3 regions of the Amycolatopsis sp. Poz14 genome follow, and region 2 is predicted to be linked to each of the others. Evidence: riboswitches for the same ligand, from Rfam matches in the RefSeq annotation. Region 2 holds a riboswitch; each other region holds the start of a gene.
What was found. Region 2 has a riboswitch for S-adenosylmethionine ahead of thrC (threonine synthase). Riboswitches for the same ligand answer to the same signal wherever they lie in the genome.
Positions count from the first base shown of each region.

Region 1: it holds a riboswitch for S-adenosylmethionine, as region 2 does, so the genes downstream of both, FKO37_RS08895 (ATP-binding cassette domain-containing protein) here and thrC (threonine synthase) in region 2, are expected to answer to the same signal.
Region 3: it holds a riboswitch for S-adenosylmethionine, as region 2 does, so the genes downstream of both, FKO37_RS20555 (aminotransferase class V-fold PLP-dependent enzyme) here and thrC (threonine synthase) in region 2, are expected to answer to the same signal.

Region 1 covers NZ_JACLHD010000001.1:1,784,219-1,791,754, reverse strand. The annotation lists gene FKO37_RS08920 (nuclear transport factor 2 family protein) at 1-205, opposite strand, end outside; gene FKO37_RS08915 (CdaR family transcriptional regulator) at 321-1,400, opposite strand; gene FKO37_RS08910 (ABC-F family ATP-binding cassette domain-containing protein) at 1,411-3,180, opposite strand; gene FKO37_RS08905 (4-(cytidine 5'-diphospho)-2-C-methyl-D-erythritol kinase) at 3,218-4,186, opposite strand; gene FKO37_RS08900 (hypothetical protein) at 4,308-4,781, shown strand; gene FKO37_RS08895 (ATP-binding cassette domain-containing protein) at 4,891-5,904, opposite strand; SAM riboswitch class I at 6,120-6,210, opposite strand; gene rsmA (16S rRNA (adenine(1518)-N(6)/adenine(1519)-N(6))-dimethyltransferase RsmA) at 6,770-7,536, opposite strand, start outside.
Region 2 covers NZ_JACLHD010000001.1:3,756,513-3,764,048, reverse strand. The annotation lists gene FKO37_RS18080 (DMT family transporter) at 1-588, opposite strand, end outside; gene rpsT (30S ribosomal protein S20) at 981-1,241, shown strand; gene holA (DNA polymerase III subunit delta) at 1,342-2,313, opposite strand; SAM riboswitch class I at 2,445-2,578, shown strand; gene thrC (threonine synthase) at 2,592-3,857, shown strand; gene FKO37_RS18060 (ComEC/Rec2 family competence protein) at 3,882-6,260, opposite strand; gene FKO37_RS18055 (ComEA family DNA-binding protein) at 6,257-7,030, opposite strand; gene FKO37_RS18050 (hypothetical protein) at 7,443-7,536, opposite strand, start outside.
Region 3 covers NZ_JACLHD010000001.1:4,307,492-4,315,027, forward strand. The annotation lists gene FKO37_RS20550 (potassium/proton antiporter) at 1-786, shown strand, start outside; SAM riboswitch class IV at 882-996, shown strand; gene FKO37_RS20555 (aminotransferase class V-fold PLP-dependent enzyme) at 1,037-2,368, shown strand; gene FKO37_RS20560 (hypothetical protein) at 2,529-2,855, opposite strand; gene lspA (signal peptidase II) at 2,944-3,552, shown strand; gene FKO37_RS20570 (RluA family pseudouridine synthase) at 3,549-4,475, shown strand; gene FKO37_RS47785 (AsnC family protein) at 4,472-5,968, opposite strand; gene FKO37_RS20585 (DUF885 family protein) at 6,309-7,536, shown strand, end outside.

The DNA of each region.
Region 1 (7,536 bases), 2.0 Mb from region 2:
GGCCCTTCGGTCCGGTGTCGCCGCTGGCGCCCCAGAAGTGATACGCGGCGTCCTTGCTGACCGTCGCCATCAGCCGGTCGAGATCGGGTTCCGCTTCGGCCTTCATGTGTTCCAGGACGATGCCGAGCACCTGCCGGTGCCGGGGGTTCTCGGTCGTCTCGAGCCGCTGTTCGAGCATCTGCCAGGTGCGGGTGGGGTCGATCATGGGCGTCCCTCCGGGAAACGCGCGTCGTTGCGCGTGCTCGATCGTCGCTGGCGAGCCCCGGCGGGTCAGCCGACGCGCGTCGCCGGATCCGGCCGGTCCGGGCGACGGGCGTCGCCTACCCGACGTCGCCCAGCGTGCGATCCGACGTCACCAACCGCCGGGCCAGCAGCGCGAACGTCGCTTGGAACCGGTCCATCGCGTCCTCGAGCCGCCAGCCGGTCGCCGCTTCGATCCGGCCCAGGCGAGCCGCGACGGTGCTGTGGTGGAGGTTCAGTTCGGTCGCCGTCCGCCGAAGCGCGCCGAACACGCAGTACGACTCGAGAGCTTCGACGTCGAGCGCGCCGCCGGGGGTGCGGGCGTGGGCTTCGAGCGCCGCGACGCCTGGGGTCGCCGCGAGCTGGGACGGCGGCAGTTCCGCAAGCAGGACAAGGACTCCGAGGGGTCCATACGGCACGGCACGGCGACCGAACACAGTGGACGATGCGAAGCGCAGCGCGGTGCGGGCTTGCTGCCACGACACGGGTGCGTCGGCCGCCGCTGCTGGTTCGCCGAGGCCGATCCAGACGTCCACGGCCCGGTCCAGTCCGGTCGAGGCGGGATGGCGGGCGGCGAGGTCGTCGTGCAGGTGCCCGGCCAGTTCGCGCGGGGCCGGGCCGCCTTGGGTCAGTGTGAGGGTCAGGCGGCCTAGGCGGTGGTGTTGCAGCCGTCCGGCACCGGCGCGGGCGAGTGCGTCCAGGCCGTCCTCCGGAGTACCGGCGAGGACGAGCGCGACGACGGGCTGGTCGAGGTCGTAACCGAGCAAATGCAGTGCGCGCAAGCGATCCCTGCGTTGTTCGCGGTCCGAGACGGCGATCTCCAGCAGACCGGGTTCGCCGAGCCGGAGCGGCGGGGCGGGCCGGGTCGCGCGCAGGGCCCGGCGGAGCTGGTCGAGCAGGACGACGTCGAGCGGATGCGGCGCTGGCCGGTCGATCTGGACGTCGTCCAATGGCGGGCCGGAAACCGGCAAACCCGCGCCGTCGAACCACACGCTCTCGCCGTCGATCACGGCACCGACCGAACAGCCCGCGACGAGCGTTGCCAACCGGACCACCGCGTCAGGCGCGAGGCCGGTCAACGCGTCGAAATACGCGATCAGCCGCAGCACCGACGTGGTGTCGGCGGGCAGCGTCGACAGCCGCGGAACGTCGTCGTCCATCCGCCGATTGTCACTCGGCGAGTTCGGACGTCTCCAGCCACCGCGCTTCGACGTCGTCCTTCTCGGCCAGGACGGCCTTCAGGTCGGTGTTCAGCTCGATCAGCTTCTCCGGGTCGGTCGCCGCCTCCGCCAGCGCGGCGTGCAGCTTCTCTTCGCGCTTCGCGAGCTGGTCCAGCTTCCGCTCCAACCGGCCCAATTCCTTTTGCGCCGCACGGGTTTCCGCCGCACTGCGCTTGGCCTCGGTCTTCTCCGCCGGAGGCGCCTCGCGACGCGGCGCGGCCTCCTTCGCGCGGGCGCGGCGCTGCAGGTACTCCTCGATTCCGCCCGGCAGGTGGGTGACCTTGCCGTCGCCGAGAAGCGCGTACGTGGCGTCGCAGACGCGCTCGACCAGGTACCGGTCGTGCGAGACCACCACCATCGTGCCCGGCCAGCCGTCGAGCAGGTCTTCGAGCTGTTGCAGGGTGTCGATGTCCAGGTCGTTCGTCGGCTCGTCCAGCAGCAGCACGTTCGGCTCGGCCATCAGCAACCGGCACAGCTGCAGCCGGCGGCGTTCGCCACCGGACAGGTCGCCGACCGGCGTCCATTGCCGAGCCGCCGGGAACCCGAGCTTCTCGCCGAGCTGCGACGCGGTCATCTCCTGCTTGCCGAACACGACGCGGCCGGAGATCTGCTCGATCGCTTGCAGCACGCGAAGATCGGCGGGCAGGTCGTCGAGTTCCTGGCGCAGGTGCGCGAGCGCGACCGTCTTGCCCTGCACCCGCCGTCCGGTCGGCGATTCGACGTCGCCGCCCAGCAGCTTCAGCAGCGTGGTCTTGCCGGAGCCGTTCACGCCGACGAGACCGATCCGGTCGCCAGGGCCGATCCGCCACGTGACGTGGTCGAGCAAGGTCCGGTCGCCGACCCGCAGCGACGCGTCTTCCAGCTCCAGCACCGTCTTGCCGAGCCGGCGTTTCGCGAACGCCATCAGCTCCACCGAATCGCGCGGCGGCGGCACGTCGGCGATCAGCGCCTCGGCGGCTTCGACGCGGTACCGCGGCTTCGAGGAACGCGCCTGCGGTCCGCGCCGCAGCCACGCCAATTCCTTGCGCGCCAGGTTCTGCCGCTTCTCCTCCGCGGTCGCGGCGAGGCGGGCGCGTTCGGCGCGCGCGAAAATCCAGTCGGCGTAACCGCCTTCGTACTGCTCGACCCGGCCGTTCGCGACCTCCCAGGTGAGGCTCGCGACGGTGTCGAGGAACCACCGGTCGTGGGTCACGACCACGACCGCGATCCGGCGGCCCAGCAGATGGTCGGCGAGCCAGCGCACGCCTTCGACGTCAAGGTGGTTGGTGGGCTCGTCGAGCACCACGAGGTCCAGTTCGCCGGTCAGCGCGGCGGCCAGCGCGACGCGGCGGCGTTCGCCGCCGGACAGGTTCGCGGTCGGGGTCTCGAGGCCGATCGCGGTGATGCCCAGACCGTCCACAATAGACCGGACGCGCGCGTCGGCGGCCCATTCGTGCTCGGCCCCGTAGCGCTGCAGCACCACGTCGCCGACCGTGCTGCCCGCGGGCAGTTCGGTGCGCTGGGTGACCACCGCCATCCGCAGGTCGCGCACCTGGCTCACCCGGCCGGAATCCGGCTCGCTCAGTCCGGAAAGGACTTCGAGCAGCGTCGTCTTGCCGCCGCCGTTGAGCCCGACGACGCCGATGCGCTGCCCCTCGGCGACGCCGAGGGAAACGTTGTCCAGCAACGGCTTCACGCCGTAGGACTTGCTCACCGATTCCAGGTTGACCAGGTTGGCCATCCGGATCCTTTCCACTGTGGACTGTTGATTCGAGCTTTCAGGCGTGCACGCGCGGCGGCGCGTTGCGCGGGGCGTCGTCGCCGCCGACCACCCGGGCCCCCGGCACCGGGCCGTGCGCGACCCGCACCGTCCGGCACACTCCCGCGCCGGACAGCTCAGCGGCCACCTCGACCGCGGTTTCCGCGTCGGAGCACAGGAACGCGCACGTCGGCCCGGAGCCGGACACGCAGCCGGCGAGCGCGCCCGCGTTCACCCCGGCGCGCAGCGTGCGGCGCAGGCCGGGCCGCAGCGACACCGCGGCCGCCTGCAAGTCGTTGCCGAGCAACAGGGCTAGTTGGCGAGGATCACCCGACGCGAGCGCCTCCACGACCGGCGTGTGCGACCCGATCCGCGGCGGTTTGCCGTCGGCGCGCAGCCGGTCGAGTTCGCCGAACACCTTGGGCGTGGACAGGCCTTCCTCGTCGAAGGCGAGCACCCAGTGGAACGTGTGGCGCGCGAGCACCGGAACGAGCTGCTCGCCGCGGCCGGTGCCGAGCGCAGTGCCGCCGTACAGCGCGAAGGGCACGTCACTGCCCAGCCGGCCGGCGATGGTGGCCAGCTCGTCGCGGGTGATGTCGAGCTTCCAGAGCGACGAGAGCCCGACCAGCGCCGCCGCCGCGTCCGCGCTCCCGCCCGCCATGCCGCCGGCGACCGGAATGCCCTTGCGCAGCACGATTCGCACCTTCGGCTCATCCGCGTCCGGCCGTCCGGCGTAGGAGGCCAGCTCGCGCGCCGCGCGCCAGGCGAGGTTGGCGCCGTCGGTGGGCACCGTGCGCTCCCCCTCGCCGTACACCTCGAGCCCTGGCTCGTCGGTGGCGGCGACGGTCACCTCGTCGGTGAGCGAAAGCGCCTGGAAGACGGTGACCAGCTCGTGGAACCCGTCCGCCCGCAGGTCGCCGACGGCCAGGTGCAGGTTGACCTTGGCCGGGACCCGGACGGTGACTGGTGGTGGTACGACGGCGAGCACCCGTCCAGCCTACGTGGCTGGCGCTGACCAGGTGTCGCCAGGAGAAAACGTCGGCACGGAAGTTCCCCCAACCGTCGCTCCGGAGTGGCCATCCGGACTAATTTGGAACTACTTTGGAACTATGCGCGCGCCGGAGGTCAACCTGTCCGAGCTGTCCCTGCACCCGCGCCGGGTCACCGACCGGCTCGAAAGTTCGCCGACCCGTTCGGTCCGGATTCGCCGACGGGAGAAGGACAAACCCGATCTGCTGCTCGTGACCGCCGAGCGCGCCGAACAGGCGGCGGCCGGGTTTTCGGCGACCGTCACGATCCTCGCGGAACTGATGCGCCGCAGCGCCGAGACCGCCGCGCTCGCCGCCGAGGCGCTGCCCGCCGCGTTCCCGTGGGCGCGGTACCTGTCCGCGGAGGAGGTACGGACATTCGTCGGCGAACTGGCCGAAACCCTGGAGCGAGCCGAATCCCTCGGCAACCCGGTGCCGTTCGCCGCCCTCGTGGCGAGGTGGAAGCAGACCGCCGAGACGCACGCGGATCCGGAGCTGGCGGAGATCCTGCGCCGGAACGACCACAATGGACAGAATTCAGGACACTTGTCCTGAAACTTTGACCCGGCGACCTGATTCCTGGGGCGACGCGTCCCGCGAACGCGGCGAGGGCCGCCCCCATCGCATGGGACGGCCCTCGGAAAACCGCTCAGTTAAAGGGAAATCAGGCAGCCACGACGCTCTGCGGACCGCGAGCCGGCTGGCTCACGTGCGCACCCCGGTCAGAGATCCAGGACAGCGCGGCGTCGGCCCGCTCGCCGCGGACGCCGAGGCGGAACCGGGCGATCGGGGTGTCCCCGATGCGGGTGAGGCCGCCGCCGATGGTGGCGAGCTCCACGTCGAACCGGCTGGCCGCCTCAGGCAGCAGGGCGCCCACCGAAGCGAAACCGATCAGCACGACGTCGACCGCGCGGTCGTACTTCGCGGACTGGGCGCGCGAGGTCTCGACCGACGGCAGCACCGCCTGCGCGGTCCAGCTGTCCGGCGTCGAGATGAGGTCGAGCACCGTGCCGCGCTCGACGATCGCGCCGTTGTCGAGCACCGCGACGTCGTCGCAGACCCGGCGGACGACGTCCGCGTCCGGCGTGGTGACGACCACCGTCACGCCCAGCTCGGCCCGCGCCCGGTCGAGCACGGCGAGCACCGCACCCGCGTCCTCGGCCGCGATCCCGGCGGTCGGGTCGTCCGCGAGCAGCACGGCCGGTCCGGCGGCGAGCGCCCTGGCGACCGCGACCCGGCGGAGCTGGCCGTCGGTGAGTTCTTCCGGCTTCTGCCCGGCGCGGGCGGTGAGGCCGACAAGGTCGAGCAGCGAGCCGACCCGGCTGCGCCGCTGCGGGCCGTCGACGCCGAGCTGCTCCAGCGGGCTGGCGATGTTGCCCGCGATGGTGCGCTCGGCGATCAGCTCCGGCTTGGTCCCGACGACACCCAGCTGGCGGCGGATCTCCCGCAGCCGCTTGCCGTCGAGCGTCGCGGTGTTGAGGCCGTCGAGCCGCACGACGCCGCGGTCGGGGCGCTCCTGCAGCGCGATGCAACGGGCGAGGGTCGACTTGCCGGAACCGGACGGACCCACGACCCCGAACAGCGAACCGGCTTGCACGTCGACACTCACATCGCGCAGCGCGGCGACCCGATTTCCGTGGAAGGGAAAGGACTTGGACACGTTTTCGACAGTGATCACGAAAGGGCTCCAGGCAAACGAGGCGCGGCGCCGATTCCGGGCGCGCCAGGCGTCATCGAATTACCGTCCACTGTGGACGGCGCAAGAAACTGCGGAAAAAACGATCAGGCGATGACCATGGAGCGTTGACACGCACATACCGAGCGGCGACCTTCGTCGACTACGCGCCGGCGGGTCAGCAGGAGCGGGCGGGTGACCCTCTTCATCGAAAACAGCCTCCATCGGTCCTGGCGGTAGCACCTGCCCTGCGGAGGGTGGTTGCTGCGACTTCGGCGAGCCAGGTCTCTCAGTCGCTCGGGATGGACGCTTTCGAGTAAAGCCGATCCCATTGGCTGAACGCAAGCGCGTTGGTGCAGATCACACGTCTGGTGGTGCCCGCATACCGGAACACCGCGTCCAAAAACCGGAAGCCCGGAACCTCGGCCGCCGAACAGTGCCTCGACCTGCGAAACGCTCGTCACGGGCACCGGCGGCGAACGGGTTCGTTCCACTGTGGACGATCAAGGATCTTTGTGGAACAAGAGTTTTCTCGTTGTCAAGGGGCGATGGTTCGCGGGCCTCGACGCGCGGCGCACCGGGGCCTCGACCGAGCCGAGATAGGTCAGCGAAGCGAAGCACCTGGGGGCAGCCCTGCGGAACAATCCCGGGCGTGGAGCAGGCCGACTCCCCCGAATGCCGAGCTGCTCGTCACAGGTGGAGGGCTGTTTCAGCCGTGCTCGCGTGATCACCAAGCGTAGCCAGAAGGCTGTGGATGACCCACAATCAGCGACGACACAAGATCATCGGAGAACGCAGCGAAACCAGGGAATACCTGCTCCGACACCGCCGTTGGAAGTCGCAAGGCGAGCACCCTGGGGGAGGTGGGTCACATTCCGGCAGCCGCGATCCGCGCGAAAGCGTGCACGTCCAACTGCTCCCCGCGCGTCTTCGGGTCGATCCCCGCCTCGGCGAGCAACTCGCCAGCCCGCTCGGCAGAACCAGCCCATCCGGCCAGCGCGGCCCGCAAAGTCTTGCGCCGCTGCGAGAACGCCGCGTCGACCACCGCGAACAGCCGGGCCCGATCCACTCCGGAAACCGGGTCGGTCCGGGTGAACGAGACCAGAGCGGAATCGACGTTCGGCACCGGCCAGAACACCGCGCGCGGCACGGCGGCCACCTTGCGCGCGGGCCCGTACCAAGCGAGCTTCACGCTCGGCACGCCGTAAGTGCGGCTGCCCGGCCCGGCCGCCATCCGGTCCGCGACCTCGGTCTGGACCATGACGAGCCCGCTGCGCAGCGACGGCAGCTCGGCCAGCAGGTGCAGCACCACCGGCACCGCGACGTTGTACGGCAGGTTCGCGACGATCGACACCGGCTCAGCCGGCAGGTCAGCCGCCCGCACCCGCAGCGCGTCGGCGCCGACGACGGTCAGCCGGTCCGCGGCCTCAGGCGCGCGCTCGGCGACTGTGCGCGGCAGGCGGGCGGCCAGCACCGGATCGATCTCCACAGCGACGACCTGAGCGCCCGCGGCCAGCAGGCCGAGCGTCAGCGAGCCGAGACCGGGTCCGACCTCCAGGACGACGTCCCCAGGCTGCACACCGCCGAGTTCGACGATGCGGCGGACCGTGTTGGGGTCGTGCACGAAGTTCTGCC
Region 2 (7,536 bases):
CGGCGAGAGCAGGATGCTCTGGCCGATCGCGCCGCCGCCGAAGTAGACGAGCGGAGGCACGCCGAGCGACGTGACCGAGTGCGCGTCCCAGAGCGTGTAAGCGGCGATGACCACGCCGGTCGCGACGCCGTAGAACACCCCCGCGCGGCGGGCCCGGGCGTTGCCGGTGCCGCCGCCGAGGCTGATCACCAGGACGCCCGCGACGACGAGGAAGGCCCCGATCAGCCCGAGCACGCCCGGCCGTTCGCCCAGGACCGTGACGGCCACGAGCACCGACACCAGCGGCCCGGTCCCGCGAGCCAGCGGGTAGACGATGGACAGGTCGCCGACCTCGTATCCGCGCTGCAGCACGATCCCGTACGCCACGTGCAGGACCGCGGTGCCCGCGGCGGCGAGCAGCCAGGTCCACTGTGGACGTTCCGGTTCGACGGCCAGCGCGACCGCGATCACCGGGAGCATCGCCGCCGCGGAAACCGTGTAGTACAGCCAGACGAACCGCGGACCGCCGGAAACCCGTTTGGCGGCAAGGTTCCACACGGCGTGCACGACCGCGGCGACGAGGACCATGGCGAGGGCTGTGGTGTTCATCCGGACCCCTTCAGGTTTTCAGCGCACGCTGAAGACCGGGTCCTCCAGGCTTTTGTCCCGTCAGATGAACGGCGGGGCTCTGTCTCCCGCCGAAGGTGCCGCTCGGACCAGGCCCGCCCGCCCTCGTTGTCTTCGCGACCCGCTCTGCGGGACCACGGGCAGGCGACGGAACCCTAGGCACTACCGGACCCCACCGTAACCGAGACGGGGCCGCGATGCCGAGCGTTTGCCTGCTCCGGGGCCGTCGGCAACGCCGCGAACAGGGCTGTTAAGATTTTCGACTGTTGCCGTGCGGCATTCCGTCAGGGAGGAAACCCGGCAGTCCCTCGGGACTGATCCGGAGCCACACGAACGCGGCAACGACCTTCACCGAGTGAAAGAGGAACGCCTCCATGGCCAACATCAAGTCGCAGGTCAAGCGCATCACGACGAACGAGAAGGCGCGGCAGCGCAACCTGGCGATCCGGTCCTCGGTGAAGACCGCGATCCGCAAGTTCCGCGAGGCCGCCGAAGCCGGTGACAAGGACAAGGCCCTCGAACTGCAGCGCGACGCCGCTCGCAAGCTCGACAAGGCCGTCACCAAGGGCGTCATCCACGCCAACCAGGCCGCGAACAAGAAGTCGGCTCTCGCGAAGCGCGCGAACCAGCTCTGAGCGCAGTCTTTCCGGAAGGCCCGGCGGCTTCGGCTGCCGGGCCTTTCCGTGTCCTGGGGACCGGCTCGGCTCTCCTCAAGGCGTTCCCGGCGCCGGGACGTCAGCGGTCGCCCTTGGCCGCGACCACGTCGAGGACCGCGCGCTGCAGCGCGTAGTTCGCGTCGGCCGCCGCGCCCTTGACCTCGGCGTTCAGCCGCGCCACGACGCGCATCGCGGTCGCCAGGCCGTCCTGGCCCCAGCCCCGGGACTGCCCTTGCGCCTTGCGGATCTTCCACGGCGGCATGCCGAGCTCGCCCGCCATCTGGTTCGGGTTGCCGCGCCCGGCCGCGGACACGCGAGCGATCGTGCGGACCGCGTCGGCCAGCGCGTCGGCGATCAGGACGTGCGGGACGCCCAGTTGCATCGCCCACTGCAGGGACTCCATCGCGGCGGCCCGGTCGCCCGCGACGGCCTTCTCGGCCACCGCGAAGCCGGTCACGTCGGCGCGTCCGGTGTGGTAGCGGCGGACCGCCCGCTCGTCGACGACTCCCCCGGTGTCGGCGACCAGCTGCGTCGCCGCCGAGGACAGTTCGCGCAGGTCCGAGCCGACCGAGTCGAGCAGCGCCATCAGGCCCGCGGCGTCGATCTTGCCGCCCGCGCGGCGCACCTCGTTGCGGACGAACGCCTCGCGCTCGGCCGGTTTGGTGAGCTTCGGGCATTCGGTGATTTCCGCGCCCGCCTTTTTCAACGCGCCCGGCAGCGCTTTGGCGGCTTTGCTCCGCCCGCCGCCGCTGTGCACGACCACGAGGACGATGCCGTCGGCAGGCGCCTTCACGTACGCGAGGACCGCGTCGGACAGCTCCTGCGAGATGTCCTGCGCCGACTCCAGCACGATCACGCGCCCCTCGGCGAACAGCGACGGGCTCACCAGCTCGGCCAGCACAGGCGGTGTGAGATCGGACACCCGCATGCGCGTGAGGTCGGCCGTCGGGTCCGCGGCCTTGGCCGCGTCGAGGGACGCTCGCACAGCCCGTTCGATGAGCAGTTCTTCCTCGCCCGTGACGAGGTGCAGCGGCGCGGGTGCGGTGGTCACCCGGCCATCTTCTCACCCGGCCGCCGGGCCGCCCGCTCCGGTGATGTGGGCCGCCTCCGTGGCACGAGCTGATCGGGATGTCGTACGGTGTAGCCGAGGACGCGCCCACCGGCGCTCCGACAACCGAATACCGCTCATCCAGAGGGGCAGAGGGAACGGCCCGACGAAGCCCCGGCAACCGGCGTACAGCCTGTCATCCCGCGATCGCGGGGTAGCTGACGACCACGGTGCCAATTCCGGCCCGCTTCGGCGGGGCAGATGAGGAAAGGAACCTCGCGATGACTGCAGCCCTCAGCGCCACCTCCGCCAACAAGACGATCGACCTCGGTCCGGCCGTCGAACTGGTGTCGAAGGAAGAAGGGCACCGGCAGCCGCTCGCTCCGGAATTCGTCTCCGTCGAAGACTTCTCGCCGCTCGAGGTCGCCTACGACTTCGGCCGCGTCCGCCGCGAGGACATCGAGGCGGGCCCGCGCAACATCTGGCGTTACAAGAAACTCCTTCCCGTCCCCTCGACCGTCGAGGAGACCCCGAACACCGAACCCGGCTGCACCCGGCTCGTGCGCGCCGACCGGCTCGCGAAGGAGCTCGGCCTCAAGCGCGTGTGGGTCAAGGACGACACCGGCAACCCCACGCACTCGTTCAAGGACCGCGTGGTCGCCGTCGCGCTCGCGGCCGCCCGCGAGTTCGGTTTCGAGGTCCTGGCGTGTCCCTCGACCGGCAACCTGGCCAACGCGACCGCCGCCGCGGCGGCCCGCGCCGGCTGGCGGTCGGTCGTGCTGATCCCGAAGAACCTCGAACGCGCGAAGATCCTCACCACCGCGGTCTACGACGGCGACCTGATCGCCGTCGACGGCAACTACGACGACGTGAACCGGCTCGCCACCGAACTGGCCGGCGAGCACCCGAAGTGGGCGTTCGTGAACGTCAACGTCCGCCCGTACTACTCCGAGGGCTCGAAGACGCTCGCCTACGAGGTCGCCGAGCAGCTCGGCTGGCGCATCCCCGAGCAGATCGTCGTGCCGATCGCCTCCGGTTCCCAGCTCACCAAGGTGGACAAGGGTTTCCGCGAGCTGGGCCAGCTCGGTCTCGTGGACGCCAGCCCGTACAAGGTGTTCGGCGCGCAGGCCACGGGCTGCTCGCCGGTCTCCACCGCGTACCGCAACGGCCACGACGTGGTCCAGCCGGTGAAGCCGGACACCATCGCCCGTTCGCTCGCGATCGGCAACCCGGCCGACGGCCCGTACGTGCTCGACGTGGTCAACCGCACCGGCGGCGCGATCGAGGACGTCACCGACGAAGAGGTCGTCGAAGGCATTCGGCTGCTCGCGCGCACCGAAGGCATCTTCACCGAGACCGCGGGCGGCGTCACCGTGGCGACCGCGAAGAAGCTCGTCGAAACCGGCAAGCTCGACCCGGACGCGGAAACCGTCCTCCTCATCACCGGCGACGGCCTCAAGACCCTCGACGCGGTCGAGAACCACATCGGCCCGAAGGCCACCGTGCCGCCGTCCGCCGCGGCCGTCGCCAAGGCACTCGGCTACTGACGCACCGGCCCGGGGTCCGCCGCACTACCGCGGCGGACCCCGCGGCTCGCCCCGGCGCACCACCGCCGGTCCGCTTCCTCCGGGCAGAACGGCGGTGTCCCCGTCGATATCGGTCCGGGTGACCAGCACTCCCATCGTTCCGAGAACGTCCACTGTGGACTTGCTCGGATGTCCGTATCCGTTGCCCGCGCCGACACTGATCAGCGCCGTGCGCGGCCGCACCGCCGCGAGAAACTGCGGCAGCGAATACCTCGACCCGTGATGCGGCACCTTCAGGACGTCTGCCCGCAGGTCGACGCCCTCGGCAAGCAGATCCGCCTGCGCCGCCAGCTCGACGTCTCCGGTCAGCAGAACCCGGCCAGCCGCGGTGTCGGCGCGCAGGACGACCGAACTGTTGTTGATCATCGTGCCGTCCTGCAACGCCGGTGCACGGGTAGTGGCGTAGCGCGGACCGATCACCTCAAGCGACAGCCCCGGCCACTCCAGCCGCTGCCCGTCGCTCAACTGCACCAGTGGCACGCCGCGACGCCGCGCTTCGCCGGAGACCGACTGCCACGCCCACGCGGGCGCACGCCCTGGCCCTACCGCGATCGCCCCGACCGCCCGTCCGTCGAATACCGAGGCGAGACCGCCGATGTGGTCCGCGTGCAGGTGACTCAGCACAAGCAACGGCACCCGTTCGACGCCCAGCCTCCGCAGGCATTCATCGACCGGCCCTGGCTCCGGCCCGGTGTCGACGACCACGGCGCGACCAGGCTCGGCCGTGGCCAGGACGACCGCATCTCCTTGTCCGACATCGCATTCCACCATCGCCCAGCCGTCCGGCGGCCAGCCAGGCACCAAGACTTTGGCCGGCACGACTGTCAGCAGCACGACGACCAGTCCGATCGCCACTAGCAGCCGCAGCCGGCGAAACCGCGCCGCCACCACGATTGCGACCAGCAGGACCGCCACGCACAATCCTCCCCACCAGCCTCCGGGCCACGAGAGCGCCGCGCCCGGCGCTCTCGCGCCATGCCGGGCGACGGTGATCAGCCATCGGGCTTCCGGATCCGCTAGATGGATCAGCAGATGCCCCGCACCTGGCCACCACGGGCCGACGACCGTTGCCAGCACTCCCAGCACGGTGACCGGCGCGACCACTGGTGCCGCAAGAACATTGGTCACGACCGAAACCAGGCTGACCGTGCCCGCCATTCCGGCGATGACGGGAGCGGTGACCACGAACGCGGCTAGCGGCACGGCTAGCCCTTCGGCGTAACCGGGCGGGACTCCCCGCCGCACCAACGAATCTGCCCAGCGCGGCGCGAGCAGCACCAGCCCTGCCGTGGCGAGAACCGAAAGAGCGAAACCGAAATTGCCCGCCATCGTCGGATCCCACGCCACCAGTACACAAACGGCGAAGGCCAATGCGGGCAACGCTGAACCACGCCGTCCCAGGGCCAGCGCGAGCAGGCCGATGCCGCCCATTACGCCAGCCCGCACCACACTCGGTTCAGGACCCACCAGGACGAGAAATCCCACTAGGCAGGCTCCAGCCGCTGTTGCGGAAAATCTCGGACCTGCTCGGACCAACCGGCACAGCAGCAGTACGGCTCCGCCGATGATTACAAGGTTGCCACCGCTCACTGCCATCAAGTGGGTGAGTCCGGAGGCTTTGAACTCACCTTCGACCCGTTGCGGCAACGCGCTCGTGTCGCCTAGCACCAGTCCGGGCAGGAGGCCCGCGGGTTCCTCCGGCAGGATCGCGCACAGCGAATGCAAGCTGTTCCGCAGAGCTGCGGCGGCTTGCTGCCACCACGGTGCCGGACCGATATCTGCTGGCGCGGCCCGCACGGAGAGGACTGCTGCGGTTAGTTCGCCGCCGCGTGCGGGCAGGAGACGACCGGATGTCGTCACCTCCTGGCCGGGCAGCAGACGATTCCATTCCGCGACCGGTGCCAGCAACAGAACCCGGCCGGTCGATTCGACTGGCAGACCGTCCACTGTGGCCGTTGCGACTCGGGCCGGGATCGCCACTGACCGGGTTCCCGCCTGTTGGTCGGCGTATCCGGCTTGGTGGATCGGCCGCGGGCGCTCGCTGATCTCGACCCGCAGCGTCGCTGTGACGCCATGTGCGGCAGCGGCTCCCAACGGGTCGGATGATGCGTCGTGGATCCGCAGAGCGGTTGGCACTGCGGCAATGAGTCCGACCAGCAGCAGCGCTCCCCCGGCACCGAGGTATCTGGCACGGCCGCGCACTAGAAGCACTGCCGCGCCGATCACCGCTACGGCACCGATCGCTGTCGCGATCCACCAGCCGAGTTGCAGTCCGGCGAGGGTGGCCACCCATCCGGCGACAGCAGCGGGGACGAGACGGAAATCGTGGTCGCGCCGGGCCGTTTCCTCGGTTTCCAGCTTCATCCGACGGTCACCTGCTCGCGGATTTTTTGGAACTTGCTCTCGCCAATGCCGTCGACGTCGCGAAGTTGTTCCACACTCGAGAATCCGCCGTGCTGCGTGCGCCAGTCGGTGATGCGCCGGGCGGTGACCTCGCCGACGCCTGGGAGGCTGTCGAGTTGTTCGGCGGTCGCGGAGTTCAGGTCGATCTTGCTGGCTGCGGCTCCTGAACCGACCGGTGCCGCTTGCGCGGCTGGGACGCCGACCGCCAGCTGCTCGCCGTCGGTGAGTCTGCGGGCGAGGTTCAGCGTGGTCAGGTCGACGCCCGGGTTGGCACCCCCGGCCGCGCGGAGGGCGTCGGCGACGCGGGAACCCGACGGCACGGTGACCAGGCCTGGAGAGCGCACATGGCCGACTACGCTGATTACCAGGCTCTCGTTGGTCTTCGACGCGTGCGGCACCTGCGCACGGGCAGTCGGGAGCGGCGGGGCGATCTCGGCTGCGGGCGAGCGGCCGAAGATGGCCAGGCCTCCGGCAATGACGGCGGCGGCTGCCAGCAATGCCAGGGCGAAGATCATTCCCCGGCGGCCCAGAAATCCGGGCAGGCCGGTCGAACCGGGGAGCCAGCGCCGGGACAGGCGGTTTTCGATGTGTTCTGGCAGCCAACTGCGGACCAGTTTGCCGCCGGGCAAGGGGCTTTCCGGCGGGGGTGGGTTGTCGGCCAGTGCAGACAACCGGGCTTTGCGACCCGTGGGCCGCAAGAGCGGCGTACCGTCCGCCAGCTGGCCGCCCAATAGCGGTGCATTGTCCGCAACTGCAGACAGCTCAGTGTCCGGACCCGCTGCGCGAGAGTGCCGCCTTGAGTGGACCGCCGCGCCGTCCATGCCTGTGGGCAGGCGAGGATCCGGTTCCCCGCCGGGCACCTCCTGGCTGTCTGCAGTTGCCGACACACTCGCCCGGCTGCGCGCCGACCGGCCCGCACGGCCGAGGGGCAGCCAGCGGCGGACCGGCCCGCTGCCGGGTCCGCTGAGGTGCGGGACCGCGGCCAGCTGGTCGGCCAGCCAGGTGAGCCTGACGTTGACGGGAGTGCCCTGGTCTCGGGCGGAGGGCTCGAACACACGATCGACGCTAGGCGTCGGCCGGTCCGACTGCGAGCGGGTTCCGCGCGATCTGTGGACAACCCGCCCCTTGGGGACAACTCGGCCTTCAGCGCAGGTGCCGCGCCGGATTTTGTCGGGGCACGCGGTCATACTGGCGGGTTTGGCGCGCGGCACCGGTGATCGAAAAGCGTTCGCGTCCG
Region 3 (7,536 bases), 550 kb from region 2:
CAGCTGGCGCACGCGTCCGGCCTGCTCGCCACCTACGTCGCCGGCCTGGTGCTGGGGAATTCCAAGCTCCCGCACCGGTCGGACACCCTGTCGTTCGCCGAAGGGCTCGGCTGGCTCGCGCAGATCGGGCTGTTCGTCTTGCTCGGCCTGTTCGCGTCGCCGACCCGGCTGCTCGAAACGCTCATCCCCGGCCTGGTCGCGGGCGCGGTGGTGCTGCTGCTCGCCCGGCCGCTGTCGGTGGTCCTGTCGCTGCTGCCGTTCCGTTTGCCGTGGCGGGATCAGGCGTTCCTGTCCTGGGCGGGGCTGCGCGGTGCGGTGCCGATCGTGCTCGCGATGATCCCGCTGTCCGAGGGCGTGCCCGGTGCGCAACGGCTCGTGGACGCGGTTTTCGTGCTCGTCATCGTGCTCACCGTGCTGCAGGGCGCGACGCTCAGCCCGCTCGCGCGGATCCTCGGGCTGGCGAAGGCGACGCAGGCGCACGAGATCGAGGTCGACGCCGCCCCGCTCGACGAGCTCGGCGCCGAACTGCTGCAGGTGCGCATCCAGAAGGGGTCGAAGCTGCACGGCGTGTACCTGTCGGAGCTGCGGCTGCCCGCCGGGGCGACGGTCAGCCTCGTGGTGCGCGGCGGGACGGGCTTCACCCCGCAGAAAACGAGCCGCTTGCAGGTCGAGGACCAGCTTCTGGTGGTCACGACCGCCGCTGACCGCGACGCGACCGAACGGCGCATCCGGGCCGTCGACCGGGCCGGCCGCCTCGCGCGCTGGCACGGGGAATCCGGAGCCTGATCTTCTGTCCTTTGTGGACGCACCCTGTGACTGCCGTCTCAGATCACGAGACGGGTCTGGTTTCTCCCGGGGGTCGTCCGCTATCTTCGGTTCCAGGTCATGAGTGCCAGCGCGAAGCCCCGGCTTGCTGGCCGGCAACCCTCCTACCGCGGTGGGGTGCCCCGGGTGAGGACCAGGCCGGTCGCGCAGTGCGGCGGGCAAGCGCGGGCCCCTCGCCGGGGGTCCCCCGGAACGCCGAGGAGGCGCCGTCATGACTCTCGCACTCGACCGGTCCACGGAAACTGTTGCCGCTGCCGTTCCCGCTGTCGCCGGTGCGACGCTGCGGGTCCCGCTGGTCACCGGCGGCGACATCGGCTACGCCAACCTCGACCACGCGGCGAGCGCGCCGTGTCTGGACGCGGTGCGTTCGGCGGTCGACGAGTTCCTTCCCTGGTACGCCAGCGTGCACCGCGGCGCGGGCTTCGCTTCGCAGGTCTCGACGCGGCTTTACGAGCGGACGCGCGACGTGCTGCGCCGGTTCGTGGACGCGCGCAACGGCGACTCGGTGATCTTCACCCGCAACACCACTGACGCGTTCAACCTGCTGGCGAAAGCGTTGCCGCGCAAGACTTCCGTGGTGGTTTTCGACAGCGAGCACCACGCGGCCTTGCTGCCGTGGCGCGGCCCGAACGTCCGGCGCGTGCAGCTGCCGCGGACCCGGCTCGCCGCAGTGTCCGTTGTGGACGAAGCGCTCGCGGAATGCCCGCAGGGGCCGCGGTTGGTGGTCGTCGCCGGTGCGTCCAATGTGACCGGCGAGCTGCTGCCGGTGGCCGAGATCGCTGCGGTGGCCCGGAAACACGGCGCCCGGGTGGCCCTCGACGCCGCGCAGCTCGCTCCGCACCGGCAGATTTCGTTGCGGGAGCTGGATGTTGACTATGTCGCGCTGTCCGGGCACAAGCTGTACGCGCCCTTCGGGGCCGGTGCGCTGATCGGGCGCAGCGACTGGTTGCGGGCGGCCGAGCCGTACCTGGCCGGTGGTGGCGCTACGAAGCTGGTGACCGAGGAAGCCGTGGTGTGGAACAGCGGCGAGGAGCGGCACGAGGCCGGGTCGCCGAATACCGTTGGCGTGTATGCGCTCGGGGTGGCTTGCGAGCAGCTGGCGGCTCAGTGGGATGCTGTGGGTTCGCACGAGGCCGCGTTGCTGGATCGGTTGCGCAAGGGGCTTGAGAGCCTGCCGGGTTTCGCCGAGCTGCGGTTCTTCGACGCGCCGGTGGACCGGGTCGGCACGGTGAGCTTCGTGGTCGACGGGTTCGAGCCCGGGTGGCTGGCCGCGGTGCTCTCGGCCGAGTACGGAATCGGCGTGCGGGACGGGGCGTTCTGCGCGCACGTGGCGGCCCGGCGGCTGATCAGGGAAGCCGGAAGCGAAGGCCAGCAGGCGGTCCGGGTGAGCCTCGGGCTGGGGAGCACCGAGGAACACGTCGACCGCTTGGTGCTGGCGCTGCGGCGGATCGTCGCCCGGGGAGCCCGCTGGGAGTACGCGAAGGTGGACGGGCGGTGGGCACCGGTCGGGGACCCGCGGGAGCTGCCGCCGTTCTGCGCCTGACGGGGCGGGTGCTGGGACTGGCGCGACAGGAAACGTGACCACAACGCGGGATCGCGCCGACGTTTGGGCTGAGCGGCGTGACAGGCCGAAGGCCCCTCGCGTCGCTCAGCCCAAACGTCGGCTTAAGGGCGATCCCGCCGCGGCGGCGGAGCCGACGCCATCAAACACAGTCCGCGTGCAGGTCGTTCAGCAGGCCGCGTTCGCTGAGATGGCCGTTGAGGAACAGCCGGGCCAGATGAGTGAACGCGGCTTCAGCTGCGTCGGCCACCGCAGGAATGGGCGTGCGGCAGTCCGCTAGCGCGGCCTCCTGCACGTCGTGGATTTCCCGCGGTTCGCTGCGGGACAGCCCCGCCAGGTGACGCAGGTGCTCGCCGTCCTCGCCGTCGGCCAGCCAGTGGGCGGCCCAGAGGGGGAGGTCGCTCGTGGGGGAGAGGTCGAGGGCGATCCAGGCCGCGGCCGCGGCGGGGGCGGGGATCTCGGCGGGCATGGCAGCGATGATGGCGGGCGAGGGGCCTCCGGGGCGACTGAATTCGGCCGCTGTGACCTGCTCGGGCGCGGTTGTGGACAATGGGGGTGTGAGCACCGATCCTTCGCCGTCCGAGTCCGAGGTCGAGCCGTCTGCGGAACCGCCTGAGCAGGAGGCCGCCGGGGACGGCGCGCCGCTGCCCAAGCGGCGGGTCTGGGTGGTGTTCGCGGTCGCGGCGCTGCTGTGGGCGATCGACCTGATCACGAAGAACCTCGTGGTCGCGAACCTCGAGGGCAAGGAGCCCAAGCCGATCCTCGGCGGGCTGATCTACCTGCAGGTCATCCGCAACCCGGGCGCCGCGTTCTCGATGGCGACCGGCATGACGTGGGTGCTCGCGCTGGTCGCGATCGGCGTCGTGATCGCGATCGTGTGGATCTCGCGCAGGCTGCGCTCGGTCGGCTGGGCGATCGGCCTCGGGCTCGTGCTCGCCGGCGCGCTCGGCAACCTGACCGACCGGTTCTTCCGCGAGCCCGGACCGCTGCGCGGCCACGTCGTCGACTTCATCTCCGCGTTCGCGCCCAACGGCCAGGGTTTCGCGATCTTCAACATCGCCGACTCCGCGATCTGCGTCGGCGGCGCGCTGATCGTGCTGCTGTCCCTGCTCGGCAAGGACTACGACGGCACCTCCACCCGCGGCAAGAAGAAGGACTCCGAGTGAGCGCGCGCATGCTGCCCGTCCCCGACGGGCTCGACGGGATGCGCGTCGACGCCGGGCTCGCCAAACTGCTCGGCCTGTCCCGCACCGCGGTCGCGGACCTCGCCGCGGCGGGCGACGTCCTCCTCGACGGCCGTCCGGCGGGCAAATCGGACCGGCTGTCCGCGGGCGGGCTGCTCGAGGTGACGCTGCCGGAACCGGAACGTGCGGCGGAAATCGTCGCGGAGCCAGTCGAAGGCATGAAGATCCTGCACGATGACGACGACATCGTGGTGATTTCGAAACCGGTCGGCGTCGCCGTGCACCCCAGCCCGGGCTGGACCGGTCCGACGGTCGTCGGCGGACTCGCCGCGTCCGGGCTGCGCATCTCGACCTCCGGCGCGGCCGAACGACAGGGCGTCGTGCACCGGCTCGACGCGGGCACCACCGGGGTGATGGTGGTGGCGAAGAGCGAGCACGCGTACACCGTGCTGAAGCGGGCGTTCAAGGAACGGACCGTCGACAAGGGCTATCACGCCGTCGTGCAGGGCCACCCGGACCCGACGCGCGGCACCATCGACGCCCCGATCGACCGCCATCCGCGGCACGACTACAAGTTCGCCGTCGTCGCGGGCGGACGGCCGAGCGTCACGCACTACGAGGTGGTCGAGGCGTTCCGGGCGGCGTCGCTGGCGCACGTGAAGCTGGAAACCGGGCGTACGCACCAGATCCGCGTGCACTTCTCCGCGCTGCGCCACCCGTGCGCGGGCGACCTGACCTACGGGGCGGACCCGGTGCTGGCCCGGAAACTCGGCCTGACGCGCCAGTGGCTGCACGCGCGGACGCTCGGTTTCGCACACCCCGCGGACGGCCGGTGGGTCGAGTTCGAGGCGGAGTACCCCGACGATCTGGCCAGTGCGCTGGAGATCCTGCGCGACGGGAACTAGTCGACGGCCCAGGTCAGGGTGCGCTCGTCCGGCTCGGGCCGCGGGCTCCAGCGCACCGAGACGACGCGGGTCGCGGTGGGGAGCACGTAGACGGTGTGCCCGCCGAGCGTCTCGCCCGGCTGCACGCCGATCTTGTGCGGCGGCCGGGACGTCAGCGAAACCGGGGCCTTCGCGACCGTCTCGCCGCTGTCGGTGACGAGCTCGAGATAGTTGTCGGGCAGCGACGCGAACGGGATCGGCCCGCGATTGGTGATCTCGGTGTGCACGACGACCGCGCGCTCGCCGTCCTCGAGCCGGTAGCCCGCCGCGCCGAAGAGGAAGTCGGCGGGATCCTGGACCTCCAGCAGCTGCACGGAAAGCTGTTCCCCTTCGAGCCCCTGCGACTGCATCGTCTCGCCGATCCGCCCCTGCTTGGCAGGCGCCGCGGCGGGCCGGGGTTCGTCGCCGCGGGCCCAGGAAGCGGTCTGCGGGACGCCCCACGTGCTGACGACCGGGTCCGGAGCAGGGTACGGCCCGGAGGGTCCATTGTGGACATTCGCGCCGACGGGAACCTGGTGCGGCATCCCGGTTTGCCCGGGGGAGTACGCGCCGGACACCCCCGGCCCGGCGGGGATCCCGTTTGATCCCGGGGGATAGGCACCCGATACCCCCGGCCCGCCGGGAATTCCGTTCGGTCCCGGGGGATACGCGCCGGAAATCCCGGCCGGTCCGGGGGCGTACGCGCCGGACACGCCCGGACCTGGCCCGGTCGCCGGTAGGCCGGTCTGCCCGGGCGGGTACGCGGCGGAAGTCCCCGGGCCGGGCATGCCGTGCTGCCCCGGACCCGCGGGGATCCCGGTTTGCCCTGGCGGGTAGGCACCGGAGGTTCCCGGGCCGGGCATGCCGTGCTGTCCCGGCGGATGCGGTCCGGAGTGCCCCGGCATCCCGGCGGAATCGGGGATCCCGTTCGGCCCGGGCGGATGCGGACCGGAGCCCTGCGCGCCCGGCATTCCCGCCGCCCCGCCTCGCACGGGGACTCCCGCCGACGCCGGGCCGGCGCCTGGCGCCGCACCCTGGCCGGACGTCATCGGCCCCGGCATACCGCCCTGGTTGGGCCCGGGCATCCCGCCCTGGTTGGGCCCGGCAGCCCCTGGCATTCCGCCCTGGTTAGGTCCAGCAGCCCCGGGCATCCCGCCCAGGTTCTGTCCCGCCGTCCCGGGCCCCGCGTTCGGTCCGCCCGCAGCGGGGAACGGCACCGACCCGGGCCCGCCCGGATAGCCGCCCGGGGGACGCTGCCACGAAGCCGGAGCCCCGGAAATCGCCGCGCGGAGGCCGTTCGGGTCGCTTTCGACCCCGACCAGCAGCGGCAATCCGCTCCCGGACAGCGCGACCAGCCGGTACGCGACCTCCCTCGGGTCCATCCCGACCTTCGCCGCCAGCTCGTGCACAGCCCCCTTGCCCAGCTCGGCGAGCGCGGCGAGCAGGCGGATGTCGGCGGGATCGGTCACGGCCACTCCGGCAACGCTACCGCCTCGCCCGCCCGGCCCGGCCGCACCACGCGCCCGGCGTGCCCCGCGCCACCGCGACCTCGGCGATCGGCGCGTCCCGGGGCGGGCGCGACCGCGCGAGTTCGACGCCCTGGCACGCCGGTACGGCCTGCCGCGCCACCGCGCCACCGCGCCACCGCCGATCGGCGCGTCTCGGAAAGGCGGGCGGGACCGCGCGAGTTCCACGCCCCGGCACGCCGATACGGCCTGCCGAGGGACCGGCCGCCGAGGACACGGGCGTCGGCGCCCCTGTCTCGATTAGGGTCGGGAGCAGCACTCGCTCCGCCTACCCTGGGGGTCCACGCCGATGACCGTCGTTTCCGATCTCGCCGACGAACTCGTCGAGGTGTCGTTCGACCACGAGCCGCTCGACGCCGCCATTCTCGGCATCCGGCCGGACGCGCCGGGGCTCGGCGATCCGTCGGCCGCGGCGGAGGCGGCGCTGCGCGGGAAGCTCGCCGGGATCCGGGAGCGGGCCGAGGCGGTCGACCCGGCCGGGCTCGACGACGTCGACCGCGTCACCCGCGACGTCCTGCTCAGCTCCGTCGACGGCACCCTCGACCGGATGGACAGCCGGGTCGTCGACTTCACCGTCACCGACCTGTTCGTCGGGCCCGCTTCCGGGCTGCTGTCCGCGCTGCCGATGGTCACCGTCACCGCGGAAACCGCCGAGGTGCATCTCGGCAGGCTCCGCGAGATCCCGGAGTACCTCCGCGCCGTCGCGCAACGGCACCGCGACGGCATCGCCGCCGGGCTGCTGCCGATCGAACGCCTGGTCAAGGCCGCGATCGCGCACCTCGACCGCTACCTCGCCGAGCCCGAGAACGACCCGCTGCTGCGCCAGCCCGCCCCGGACGACGAGTTCGCCGCGCGCCGCAGGCAGATCCTCGAAGACGTCGCCCGGCCCGGCTTCCGCGAGTACCGCGACTTCCTCGAGGCCGAGGTCCTCCCGCACGGCCGTCCGGACGACAAGGCAGGCGTCTCCTGGCTTCCCGGCGGCGACGAGATCTACGCCCGTCTCGCCCGCACCCACACCACCAGCGACCGCACCCCGCAGGAGCTGCACGACACCGGCCTCGCGGTGATCGCCGGCCAGGTCGAGCAGTACCAGGCGCTCGGCGAGCGCGTGTTCGGCACGCGCGAGCTGCCTGAGATCTTCGAGCGGCTGCGCACCGACCCGAAGCTCCGCTGGACGAGCGCCGAGGACCTCCTCGAAACCGCCCGCACGGCCATCTCCCGCGCCGCGGCCGAGGCGCCGAACTGGTTCGGCAAGATCCCGGAGCACCCGTGGACCGTCGAGGCGGTGCCGGAGGACTCCGCGCCCGGCGCGCCCCCGGCGTACTACATGCCGCCCGCCGCGGACGGGTCCCGGCCGGGCGTCTACTTCGCGAACACCCACCAGGCCACCGAGCGGTTCCGGCACACCGCCGAGGTCATCGCGTTCCACGAGGCGATCCCGGGCCACCACTTCCAGCTCAGCACCGCGCTCGACCTCGCCGACCTGCCGCTGCTGCGCCGCATCGGCAACTTCACCG